DNA from 3 places in the Desulfotomaculum sp. genome. Region 1 is predicted to be linked to each of the others. Evidence: riboswitches for the same ligand, from Rfam matches in the RefSeq annotation. Region 1 holds a riboswitch; each other region holds the start of a gene.
The links. Region 1 has a riboswitch for cobalamin ahead of AC1U9Z_RS01560 (sirohydrochlorin cobaltochelatase). Riboswitches for the same ligand answer to the same signal wherever they lie in the genome.
Positions count from the first base shown of each region.

Region 1 (4,278 bases):
TAAAAAATACTAATTCCGCCCCTAACTCTACAAGGTAATCAAGACTGTCTTGATAATAAAAATTAAAGGCTTCATCGCTAGCCACCGCTAACCTCACACCCTTAAAGGACTGTTGTACCGGCAGTATTTCACGATCTGTCAGCTCCGATGCCTGTTGGGCTAGAGTCAGCAGCCGTGTCACATCGATTTGTTCCTCAACTAACTGGGCCAGTGCTGTTAGGGTTTGGTTTAATTCCTTATTTTCTGCTGCGGGCAGCAGTCCCAAATGACGCTGGGGCATCACAATATCCCTTTGTTTGACCAATGCTCCCAGTAAAGGAATGCCCAGTTCCCCTTCCAACACCTGTTTAATAAATTGTCTATGACCCTCACTGCCTACTCCATTGGCAATAACGCCACAGACCTGTAAATTCGGATCAAAATTTTGGTAACCGCTAATTAGGGCCGCAGCACTGCGGGCCAACCCCTGGGCTGAAAAAACCAAAACCACCGGGGCCTTAATAATTTTGGCAACCTGGGCTGTACTGCCCCTTTCCCCTTGCCCTCTGGCCCCGTCAAATAAACCCATGACGCCTTCCACCAGGGAAAGATCCATTCCCTTGGCCCTTTTAATAAATAACTCATGCACTTTCTCCGGTGAGCCCATCCAACTGTCAAGGTTATGGGAAGTGACGCCAGCGGCTGCTTTGTGGAGGCCGGGATCGATATAATCAGGCCCTACTTTGAAGGGTTGTACCTTAATACCCCTCCGTCGGAAGGCTGACAGTAATCCCAGGGTGAGGGTAGTCTTTCCTACACCACTGTGGGTTCCGGCCAGAACAATTCTTGGTATTCTCATAGATTGCTCCTGTTTGAATATTCATACTTTTTAACGAGAGTTAGTAAAACAAATTATAGTATAAAATTTATGGCAATACAAGGAAAAGCAGCCAGGGTTTGGTTTCACCTTTTCTATCTATCCTTCACTAACTCCTGCTTCTGCGAAGGTAGCCATTTCGTTAATAATACGTAGCGCAGATTCGATAATGGGGAAAGCTAAGGCGGCACCTGTGCCCTCGCCCAATCTCATTTCCATATGCAGAATGGGTTTTAATTCTAACTTCTGCATCATATAACGGTGGCCTGGTTCTTCTGATACATGGGAGGCAAACATAAACCTACGGCTCAGAGGAGCCAGGGATTTGGCTAGCATTGCCGCTGCACCGGAGATAAACCCGTCCAGCACGACCGGAATTCCCTCTGCGGCACAACCCAAGATAACCCCCGCCATAGCACCTATTTCTAAGCCACCCACCTTGGCCAGCACATCTAGGCCATCCTTGGCATCGGGTTGATTTACCGCCAGCCCTTGCTTAATCACAGCGATCTTATGTTGCAGTCGTTGATCATCAATACCTGTGCCGCGACCAGTAATTTCCTCCGGGGCCACGCCTGTAAAAGCGGCTAAAATAGCGGCACTGGGCGTGGTATTGCCAATGCCCACCTCACCAATCCCAACCAGGGCCGGACGTTTTTTAACTTGCTGACTTAGAAGGGTGATACCAGCCTCCATGGATCGAATGGCATCATCCCTGCTCATGGCGGGACCGATGGCAAAATTATCTGTGCCGGATCTTACGCGACAGGAAATCAGACCTTCCCTTGCCAAGGGTGGTCCGGTAACCCCGACATCAGCCACCACAACCCTGGCACCAGCCTGACGGGCCAGTACATTGATACCTGCACCACCTTGCAGAAAATTGAAGATCATTTGAGGCGTTACTTCCTGAGGAAAGGCACTGACCCCTTCTGCCACTACCCCGTGATCTCCTGCTAAAACCAGTGATACCTTCTCCAGAGGAAGTTTCGGCAGAGGGGACCGCTGGATACCAGCCAACCGCCAGGCGATCTCCTCTAATATGCCCAGGCTGCCAGGTGGTTTGGTCAGTCTGTCTAACCTCTGTTTGGCCTGTTCTTCACAGGTCTGGTCCGGTAGTTGAATCCTGGCAAGTGTTTCAGTTAATAAAGACATTTTTTTACCTCCTTTATTTCAAATGGCCATGAGCCTTGGGCTTTTTTAGCCATCAGCCATCAACCATCTACCCATGTCATCCTTGCTGGTGCCGCTGGCAGGGTGAACTTGCCTGAAAAATAAAAAGTCCTCAGCCTTAATAGGCCGAGAACTTTTCCATCATTCTCAGAATTTGTATTTTTACAGGCAGGTCTCCTGACTTGCGGGTCATTGCCGGATACCCGCCTTCCCAACCCAAGGTCAGTGGCAAAATGGGTATTCGCTTACCGCTTACAGTGGCGGGACCGTTCGGGACTTGCACCCGATTCCCTATTCTCCCCTACCGGGGCACCTGGAAAAATTATACTCTTTAAAGGATTGTATCGTTTTTTTATGATTCTGACAATATATATTTTCTATGGCATAAGAAGGACTCGGTTTTTTACATGGGTTTTTATGGACATAATGGAATATATATGTTATGATGGCACCATAATTTAATACTTCGTGTTTGGTTCCCCCTATGGGGGCTTAAAAGGGAATCGGGTGCAAATCCCGAACGGTCCGGCCACTGTAAATGGCTAGTTTGTTTCAGTTTACACCACTGGTACTACTGGGAAGGTAGAAGCAAATTTTTATGCCTGAGTCAGGAGACCTGCCAAACAAAAAAACTGACCCTCCCGAGGAGAGGTAAGCAGTTAAACCGGGGTTTATCCTGGTTTTTTTGACTTGCCTTAACGTTTAATTAGTTAAGGTTTTTTATTTTGTAAAGGTGGTTATTGTAATGGAAAAAAAAGCTATTCTACTGGTAACCTTTGGCACCACTGTGGATCAAGCAACCGCTGCATTTAAAAAATTAGAGGATCAAGTCAGAGTAGTTTTCCCCGGTATCGAACTACGCTGGGCCTACACGGCAAAGAGTATTCGTGGGGTATTGGCCAAAAGAGGTATCCAGATAGACAGTCCGATTACTGCTTTGGCTAGGCTGCAGGATGAAGGCTATACCAGGGTAGTGGTACAGTCCGTGCATATCATACCAGGCATGGAATACTATGATCTGGTCAATGTGGTAGATAATATGTCTCACCTGCGAGGTATTTCCGGCAAGCAGTTTCAGAGTAAAATAGGTAAGTTTGGTTTTCATCAATTAACCCTGGGGGCGCCACTCCTTTATCATCTGACAGACTACCAGGAGGTTGTGGCCTGTATCAAGGATCTGGTTCCTGCGGACCCCCAACATGCTCTGGTACTGGTGGGTCATGGCAGTGATCATCATAGCTTTAGTGTCTACGGTTGCCTAAATGATATGCTGCGTCAAACCTATCCAAATGTTATCCTTGGTACCATTGAGGGTTATCCTTCATTAACGGATGTTAAGGCTGATCTTGCCAGGAAGGATTTTCAAAAGGTAACGCTCGTCCCCTTTATGAATATTGCCGGTGATCATGCCATCAATGATTTGGCCGGGTCTGAGCCAGATGCCTGGCAAAATGAATTGGCTCAAAACTATCCGGTAACAACTCTTCTCAAGGGCCTTTTGGAATTTGATAACATTGTGGAAATCTACATCAAGCATATACGACAGGCCTATGAACTTCTTAACTAGTTAGAAAACCAGTGCTAAAACAGGCAAGCGATATGTCAAAATATTGGGAAAATTGTATTAAAGGGGGACTTAGAACCATGAAATATCGGGTTACTTCACTTTGGGTCGTTTTCTGCTTATTATTCCTTACTCCTAATGCCGCCTATGCGATGCATATTGCCGAGGGTTTTCTACCTGCCGGTTGGTGCTTATTCTGGTTGGCCCTATCGGCTCCCTTTGTTATCTGGGGACTTCGCTCCATTCGCAAAACTTTACAGGCAAACCCAAATCTAAAAATGCTGCTGGGTTTGGCGGGGGCCTTTGTGTTTGTTCTTTCCGCTTTAAAAATCCCTTCGGTCACAGGCAGTTGTTCTCACCCCACCGGTGTGGGACTGGGTGCCATTTTGTTTGGTCCCGCCGTGATGAGTGTTCTAGGTTGTATTGTTTTGTTATTTCAGGCTTTATTATTGGCCCACGGTGGGATAACAACCCTTGGTGCCAATGTGTTTTCCATGGGTATTGTGGGTCCCTTCGTATCTTTTGGCATTTACCAACTGTTAAAGAAGCGGAATGCGAAGGTTGCGGTGTTTTTGGCTGCTTCATTGGGTGATATGGCGACCTACATGGTTACCTCCCTCCAATTGACCTTGGCATTCCCCGACAGTACGGGCGGTTATTTAATTTCTTTTTATAAGTTCATGAG
Region 1 is NZ_CEVWQM010000002.1:100,312-104,589, forward strand. It holds gene AC1U9Z_RS01550 (cobyrinic acid a,c-diamide synthase CobB) at 1-838, opposite strand, end outside; gene cobT (nicotinate-nucleotide--dimethylbenzimidazole phosphoribosyltransferase) at 956-2,011, opposite strand; cobalamin riboswitch at 2,180-2,361, opposite strand; cobalamin riboswitch at 2,486-2,667, shown strand; gene AC1U9Z_RS01560 (sirohydrochlorin cobaltochelatase) at 2,775-3,596, shown strand; gene AC1U9Z_RS01565 (energy-coupling factor ABC transporter permease) at 3,674-4,278, shown strand, end outside.

Region 2 (4,278 bases), on a different contig from region 1:
ACGGGGTAAAAACGAGTCACCCCTAAAGCATATTGTTCCTTTTGGAAGTCCTAAGGAAATTCCCTCCATTCTCGGTGCATTTGGCTATACGAAGTTTGAAAAAATTGGCTGGGAATTAGATGTACTGCCGGTAAATCTGTATCAAAGGTATCAGAAAATTTTCCCCAAGGCAGAGTTTATCGATATTTCACCAACTATAAAAACGATTCGAGCCATTAAATCACCCTATGAAATAGAATTGATCAGGGATTCCGCAAGCGTAATAGGAAAAGCCCATTTAGCGGTACCGTCATTTTTACGTGAGGGGATGTTGGAGATTGAGTTGGCTGCACTCTTTGAGGCAGAAATGCGTAAAAGAGGGTATTCCGGTTGCTGCAAAATGAGATCCTTTAATCAGGATTTATTTTTAGGAAATACCTGTTCAGGGTATAGTGCCACCGCACCAAGTTTCTTAGATGGGCCAATTGGCGGCACGGGAGTTTCTGTAACCCATCCCCACGGTGCCGGATGGAAAAAGATTAGCCGCAATGAAGCTGTCTATATTGATTATACCTGTGTGGTAAATGGTTATACCTCGGATCAAACCAGAATTTTTTGCATAGGTGAATTAAGTTCTCGGATGGTTAAGGCCTTTGAAGCTGCTTTATTTATTGAGTCGGAAATTATCAAAGCAATTAAGCCAGGCACCCCCGCAGAGGAACCTTATTTATTGGCCATGAAATTGGCAGAGGAAATGGGTCTAAAGGATAATTTTATGGGCTATCAGGAGGATAAGGTTAAATTTATCGGGCATGGTATAGGTTTGGAAGTGGATGAATTGCCGATCTTTGCCAAGGGATTGAAGACCTCCATATTACCTGGCATGACCTTTGCCCTGGAACCTAAATTTATCTTTGCTGAGGGCGCCATTGGTATTGAAAACAGTTTTGTAATGACCGAGCATGGTCCAGATTATTTAAGTATGACACCCAATGTGATTACCTATATAAAATAATTAGGAGGGGAAATAATGGAAAAGAAAGTAATGTGGGACGAAAACCTTAGCAATGAGCAATTAGCCAAATTGTCCATGGAGATGTTTCATCGTATTGTCATTCATCATGCCTTATGGTTTAATGAAGTCCAGCATCAGCTGGGTTTTCCTGAGGCACTGAAGATTTTGGATGCAGCCTACCAGAAGAGCTTTAATATTCAAATGAAGCGTTTTGGTAAATTCTTTGGCTTTGAAATGGAAAATGGTGTACCAAAACCCTTTTTAGCGATGCCTAGGGAAAAACTTTTGGCCCTGCTTAACGATACAGCAGTTAACTGGCTGGCCAATGATGGAGTGTGGTTCCAGGCTGTTGAATTCAAACATGGCATGAATGATGCTAAACGCTGCAATGATTCCTGCTGGGGAAAATTTTCACCCTTCGAGGCAGATTCAATTAAACGTTTCTTAGGCTTAGAGGAAAAACCAGGTCTGGAAGGCCTTAAGAAAGCCCTGCAGTTTAGAATGTATGCTAGGATCAATGTACAATCCATTATTGATGAAAGTCCCAATAGTATTGTCTTTCAGATGAATGATTGCCGGGTGCAGTCTGCCCGGAAACGCCAAGGTTTAGATGATTACCCCTGTAAATCTGCCGGTCTGGTTGAGTATGCAACATTTGCCAGGACCATTGATTCGAGAATTAAGACCGAATGTATCGGCTGCCCACCGGACGCCCACCCTGAAGAGTGGTTCTGTGCTTGGCGTTTTATCTTAGTTGAGGAAGCTTAGTGCCACTTGCTAGATTAACTTAATACTTTAGTTGCTGGAATAGGTGCTTTACTCTGAAAAGGTAAAGCTTAAAAGGGAAGTCGGTGCAAGGCCGACGCGGTACCGCCACTGTAATGAGGAGGAGCCCCACAAAATACCACTGGGAAAAAACCTGGGAAGGTGTGGGGTTCCGATGATCCGAAGCCAGGAAATCTGCCTATGCCAGGTTACCACTATCCCTACGGATGTATAGGAGGTGGCTTCATGGTGTATGTGCTGTTTCCCGGCATCGTCATAAAACCCCGGTACATTTGTAGAACCGGGGTTTTTAATTTGCCCAACTAGGATACAAACAAATCGCAATTACATGAATGAAAAAGGTGAGTATCGGAATGAGGAAAAAAAGAATTTGCTTAAGGATTACTTCAATACTAATCACCCTTTGTTTTATTTTGAATACGACATTTTTAACGATTCCCAACCTGGCAGTGGCCAGTGAACCGGGTAAGACCTATACCGCCAGTCAGTTATCCCAAAAAGCCATTGAATTTATACATAAGCAATATCAGGCCGGTGAAAAAATCGATGGCTATACTGCCTACGTATTAGCCCTAGGCGGCGAGGATCTGGGGTCTGAAAAATGGACCAATAATGGCAAAACATTAAAACAAGAAATCAAAGAATTGTCCAATTTGCTGGGGGATCATCTTACCTTAATCAGTTATATATGCAACACCCAGAATGACGATGGCAGCTTTGGACCTTTAGGCAATGAATATGGAACGAAAGGCCCGTTGCTGGCCTTAGCATCCATTAAAAATGACCTGGTGCCTGGAGTAGAGAGGCAGCAGGTAGAGGATGCCATTCATAAAGCCATTCATTACTTCCAAGAGAAATATCAGAGCGGTACCATTACCTATGATGCACAAGGTTTTAGCCTTGATTATCGCTGTATCGAAGCCTTGGTCAAGGCAGGCGAAGACCTTTCAGCAGACGGGTGGATATACCAAGGAACCTCTCTCCGGGATGCTGTGCTTGCTTCTGCCGCTGTTACTGCCGCCAACCCAGCAGCCACAGCGGTGGAATTGGCTAAAGAATTGGCAGCCCTTGATGCAGTGCAAGCATACTCAGCCAATGCAGAAGCACCCACCCTGGCCGCAGCAATTGGTTTGGATGCAGCAAATAATGTTGAGTTAGACGAAGCCACAGAGATTGAAACAGAAACAGAAACAATCGCTGAAGTGAGGGAAACCCCGGCTAGCGAGGTTATATCAGAAGAAACAACAAATGAAACCGAGTTAGAAGCAGCCCCAGAAATTGAAACAGAAACATTCGTTGAGGCCGAATCATTTTCAGCAATCGAGATTACATCCGAGGAAGCAATTGATGAACCTAAATTAGAAGTAACGACAGAAATTGAAGCAGAAGTAACAGAAGTAACGTTTGAGGCTAAATCAACCCCAAGCATAGAGGAAACAACGGAGGAAATGAACAATGAGGTTGCGTTAAACGAAAACGTTGCAAGGGAATTATCTGTTACGGATGAAGTATACTCAGACATTGTTACCGAAATTAATTTAAACGTAGTTGAAGTTGAGCAGACCTTACCTCCCACAGATAGCATGGCCCCAATTCATGAAAAAAAATATAAGGCACCGGATGCAGCTGTCCTAGCGAATTCGATTGCCCAACAACAGGCGGCAGATGGCAGCTTTGGAACAAGTATCTATGATCATGTGACCGTGCTTCATGCATTGGGTAAAGCAGGCCTGCTGGAGGGCATTGACCAAGAAAAGGCCTTTGCCTATATTGATGGTTTAAAAAAGATTCACAAAGATATTTTTGGTTATGACGCCGGGGTAGCCTGGGGATCTGAATGGACACCGGAGGAAGCAGACACCACTGCCCAGGTTATGACTGCCCTTAGTTATTTTGATGCAACAAAGGATGTAAATGAGACTATCCAGGACGGTCTGAGCTATCTTAGGGATGTGCAAGACCCGGATAGGGCTGCCATCGCTATTAATAGCTGGGATAGTACCTATAACACGGCTGAAACATTGATTGCCCTAAAGGCCCTGAAAAGATCCTATGATGAGTATGCCGGTTCCGGTTCAGCCTGGACAAAAAAATCTAGAACAAATACGCTGGCAAAGTGTTTACTGGCCCTTAACCAATGGAATGATACCCCCCAAAAGGAAAAATTAGCTGATCAGTTAGTAAAGCGGCACGCCGGCAAGGAATCCTTTGAAAATAGTGTTTATAGTGATATGTTGGCCTATATTGCCCTCGGTGAAGCGGGAACGCTGGGCAGCTTAAATGCTATTGATGTTAAGGAATATATCCTGTCCAAACAAAATAAGGCAGACGGTTCTTGGGGGGAAACCTTTGACAGCTATTATTACCCTGATTTTCTCTCGACCACCCAGGCTATCCGGTCACTTACTTACCTGCCGAATGCTGCTGCGGATCAAGAGCTTCAGTCGGCCATTGTCAGTGGTTTAAACTACTTAAAGGGTTTGCAGCAAATGGATGGC
Region 2 is NZ_CEVWQM010000010.1:91,241-95,518, reverse strand. It holds gene AC1U9Z_RS08015 (M24 family metallopeptidase) at 1-994, shown strand, start outside; gene AC1U9Z_RS08010 (DUF6125 family protein) at 1,010-1,762, shown strand; cobalamin riboswitch at 1,787-1,976, shown strand; gene AC1U9Z_RS08005 (S-layer homology domain-containing protein) at 2,134-4,278, shown strand, end outside.
Region 2: linked by a shared signal. The riboswitch ahead of AC1U9Z_RS08005 (S-layer homology domain-containing protein) and the one ahead of AC1U9Z_RS01560 (sirohydrochlorin cobaltochelatase) in region 1 are both predicted to bind cobalamin.

Region 3 (4,278 bases), on a different contig from region 1:
ATCGTTTTAGCTTTAGCCTCCTGTTCAGGTTCCGGTGGCACCTCTGGCTGGCCGGCTGGCTCCGGTGCCTTCATGGTGGCTAAACCTACCACGGTTGTGTGTTGATGATCTAAAATCCGAACAGCCGCAGGCACGTTTAACTCACTTACCGAGATGACATCACCAATTTCTAAACCGCTAATATCTACCTTAATTGCTTCCGGTATTTCATTGGGCAGGCATTCAATTTCCGCACTACGCAAATCATGCTGAATTACTCCACCCAATGCGACACCCTTGGGAGTACCTACCAACTGAATGGGAACGACCGTCTTAATTTTGGAGTCTATAGAAACTTGCTGAAAATCCACATGCCTTATCGTGCGATCCACCGGATCCATCTGTAAACTCTTTACCATTACAGTCTGTTTGCCACCGTTTACACTCATATTAATAAGCGTGTTTCGTCCGGTTCCAGAACTAAGAATTTTCTTTAAATCTTTGGCGTCAACGGAAATACTCATGGACCCCATTTCTTTGCCATAAACTACACCGGGAACACCACCGCTTTTTCTAATTTGCTTAGCAATCGATTTTGTATCTGTTTCTCTCACAGTTGCATTTAACCTTGAACCTGTCATAAAATTACCCTCCCAACTAAATATGTCCCTATTATTCCCTATTTTTGGTCATATCAAACAATGCCAGGGCATAAAGATCAATATAATGAGTTTGATGTAAAGGGGGGCCTAATAATGCGCAAGAGCAAAAAATTTATTGGTATGCCGATCATCAGTCTTGCCGAGGGCCAGGAAATGGGTGCAGTCAAGGGGTTAGTTGTAGATCCGTTTCAGCAAAGGATAGCCGCCCTAATTATAGAGCAAAAAGGTTGGTTTAAAGATCAAAAATTTGCTCCTTATGGTAAAGTACGCAGCGTAGGTGCCGATGCCATCACCATTGATCAAGGAGCAATCGTTGAAAAGGGTACCAGCCTGCCAGACATTTTAAAGCTTTACAAAGAAAGAATTAACATCATCGGCAGCAAAGTTATCGCAGAAAATGGTTCCGATCTCGGGGAAGTAGATGAGTTTTATGTTGATGAAATAAGTGGTCAAATCGTTGGCCTGGAGATTAGCGGCAACTTTTTAAACAGCCTATTTAAAGGTAAATCCTTTATGGAAATTGCCTTTGTTAAGACCATTGGTAAAGAATTAGTTGTAACGTCCGTGGATGCCTTAGAAAACTTGGTTAAAGTTGATGGCGGTTTACACGAAACCGTTAAACAGCTCAAAGACAGTACAAATCACATCTGGGAAAGCACGGTACAAAAAACCAAGGAAATTAGTACGTTAACGAAAGAAATAAGCAGCAAAAAGGTGGAGGAAATTGAAAGCAAAACGAAAGATCTCGGAGAAACGCTACGTGAACGGGTTAAGAGAAAAAGTAAAGACGACCCCATCGAAGACGATGTTGTCATTCATGATTTGCCGGCAGGCACCCTAAGATCAGAGGAAGAAGCCTTAAACCGCCAAGAGGTTATCCAGGACGAGGTTGTTATTCAAGATTTACCGCCAGGCTCACTACCACGCCAGACCGAGGAATTAACCCGTGTTGAACAGATAGAAGATCTCGTTGAAATCCATGAATTACCCCCCGGTGCTTTACCCCGCGAAGAAAATCCCAGCGAGGATGAAAGCGGGGATGAACAAGAAGCGATCGAGGAGCCCATCGTACCAGAAGAAAATACAGAGATTAAAAAAGAGTAGTCCTCCGCTTTCTTGCTGTATTTGATAGTTGCAAGGCTAATTAGGTCCCTGGGCCATGAGCCTTGGGCCTAAAAGGTTAAGGGCTGACAGCTAACACGAAAAGGTGTCTGATCTTCAGCGCAAAACTGAAGCTCAGACACCTTTCTTTAGCCCAAGGCAGGTGAATTTATTCGAAGGCAGCATACTATCAATGTATAGACAAACATTGTAGGATACTCTATAATTATTAATCAAATTACCGCAAATGGGGAAGTCCGTGAGAATCGGACACAGTCGCGCTACGGTAACGGAAGGCTGTTTTGGCAAATCCGGAGTCCGAGTACCATGGTAATTTGCTAATTTTTTGTCGCGCAAACAAAAAAGGAGGAATTACTTTGTACACAGGAGCAGCCACTTATGTAGTCGGTTTTCCGAGAATCGGCGAACAGAGAGAACTGAAAAAAGCCCTTGAACATTATTGGGATCAAAAAATCCGTTTTGCAGAGCTTGCCGATCGGGCAAGAAAATTACGTCGAAGACACTGGTTACATCAAAAAGAGGCTGGTATCTCTTTTATTAGCAGCAATGATTTTAGTTTGTATGATAACATGCTCGATACAGCAATGATGTTAAATGCAATACCGGAAAGATTTCGTACCATCCACAACGAACAAGAGCTTTATTTTGCTATGGCCCGCGGAACGAGTAACGCTGTGGCGCTGGAAATGATGAAGTGGTTTAATACCAATTATCACTACATTGTCCCGGAACTTTCCGATACCATGGACTTCTCATTAAATGCAGATAAAATAATCAATGAGTATTTAGAAGCAAAAGAATATGGCATCCGCACAAAAATTAATTTGATCGGACCCATAACCTTTTTATCTCTTTCCAAACGTGTTGATCGTAATCCGGATACCTTGGAACTACTCCAAAGAATTTTGCCTTGTTACGTTTCTCTGCTTAAGAAAATGGCTTTTCTTGATGATGAAGTATACATTCAATTTGACGAACCAATCGTCGTAAAGGATCTGGACAAAAGAATCCTTGAACTGTTTTACTTATCCTATAAAGAATTAGCCAACGTGGATAGCAGGCTTAGACTGATCGTCATGACTTATTTTGATCATGCGGTGGAAGCCGTAAAAACACTGTTTGATATTCCGATTTATGGTATCGGACTGGATTTTCTATACGGACCGGAAAATCTAAAAATTCTGAATTGCCTGAACGGTAAAAAACTAATTGCAGGCATTGTCGACGGAAGAAATATTTGGAGAAATGACTATCGAAGTACCTTGACTTTACTTGAAAATATAGAAAAACATGTAAAAAGGGAAGATATCATCCTTTCCACCACCTGTTCTCTATTACATGTTCCTTATTCTTTGGAACATGAGAACCAGCTAGACAAAGAGATTAAGTCATGGCTGAGTTTTGCCCGGGAAAAACTTGAAGAACTATCGGATCTTGCCAAGTTATTTTTTATTGAAAGGGATTCTGAGGACCACCCATCCATTTTAAAAGATAATCAACGTATATTTATAACAAAACAACAATCACCTAAAGCAATAAACCCTCTGGTTCGAGGGAGAGTATGTTGCATTGAAAAAAAGGAACGAGTAGGCTCTTTTAACGACAGGAATGACATTCAGCGGAGAATACTCAATCTTCCTCTGCTTCCGACAACAACCATTGGAAGTTTTCCTCAAACCAATGAGATTAGGAAACTGAGACGGGATTTTAAAAATAACATTATTTCTCAAGCAGAATATGATAAAGGAATTAAAAAACACATTGATACCTGCATACAATTTCAACTGGATATTGGGCTGGATGTTTTGGTACATGGCGAACCAGAAAGAAATGACATGGTGGAGTACTTTGGTGAACAACTCTTAGGTTTTATTCTCACAAAAAATGGCTGGGTGCAAAGCTATGGCAGCCGTTGTGTAAAACCTCCAATTATCTATGGGGATGTCAGCAGACCAAAACCAATGACCATTCATACAATCCGATATGCCCAAAGCAAAACCAATAAAATTGTCAAGGGAATGTTAACCGGACCTATAACCATTCTTAATGGGTCCTTTTGTCGAAATGATATCGAACGATCTGCTGTCTGTGAACAAATTGCCTTGGCCATTCGGGATGAGATTCATGATCTTCAAAATGCTGGCATCAAGATTATTCAGGTTGACGAAGCCGCACTCAAAGAAGGGTATCCCCTACGAAAAGAAAAAGTTGCTTATTATGAAAATTGGGCTGTTAAATCGTTTAAATTGGCTGTTAGTTCGGCTGCCTTAGAAACGCAGATCCATACCCATATGTGCTCTAGCGATTTCAATGATATTATCCATACCATCGAGAAAATGGATGCCGATGTTATTACCATTGAAACCTCAAGAAGCGGTAATAAACTGTTGGCTGTTTTTTCGGCCCAAGGATATGATAAAGAAATTGGACCCGGCATTTATGATATTCACTCTCCCAGGGTTCCCTCCACAGAGGAACTGGAAGAGAAAATCAGACAATTAATGTGGGTTTTGCC
Region 3 is NZ_CEVWQM010000033.1:31,018-35,295, forward strand. It holds gene AC1U9Z_RS16000 (50S ribosomal protein L25) at 1-620, opposite strand, end outside; gene AC1U9Z_RS16005 (PRC-barrel domain-containing protein) at 735-1,745, shown strand; cobalamin riboswitch at 1,946-2,079, shown strand; gene metE (5-methyltetrahydropteroyltriglutamate--homocysteine S-methyltransferase) at 2,120-4,278, shown strand, end outside.
Region 3: linked by a shared signal. The riboswitch ahead of metE (5-methyltetrahydropteroyltriglutamate--homocysteine S-methyltransferase) and the one ahead of AC1U9Z_RS01560 (sirohydrochlorin cobaltochelatase) in region 1 are both predicted to bind cobalamin.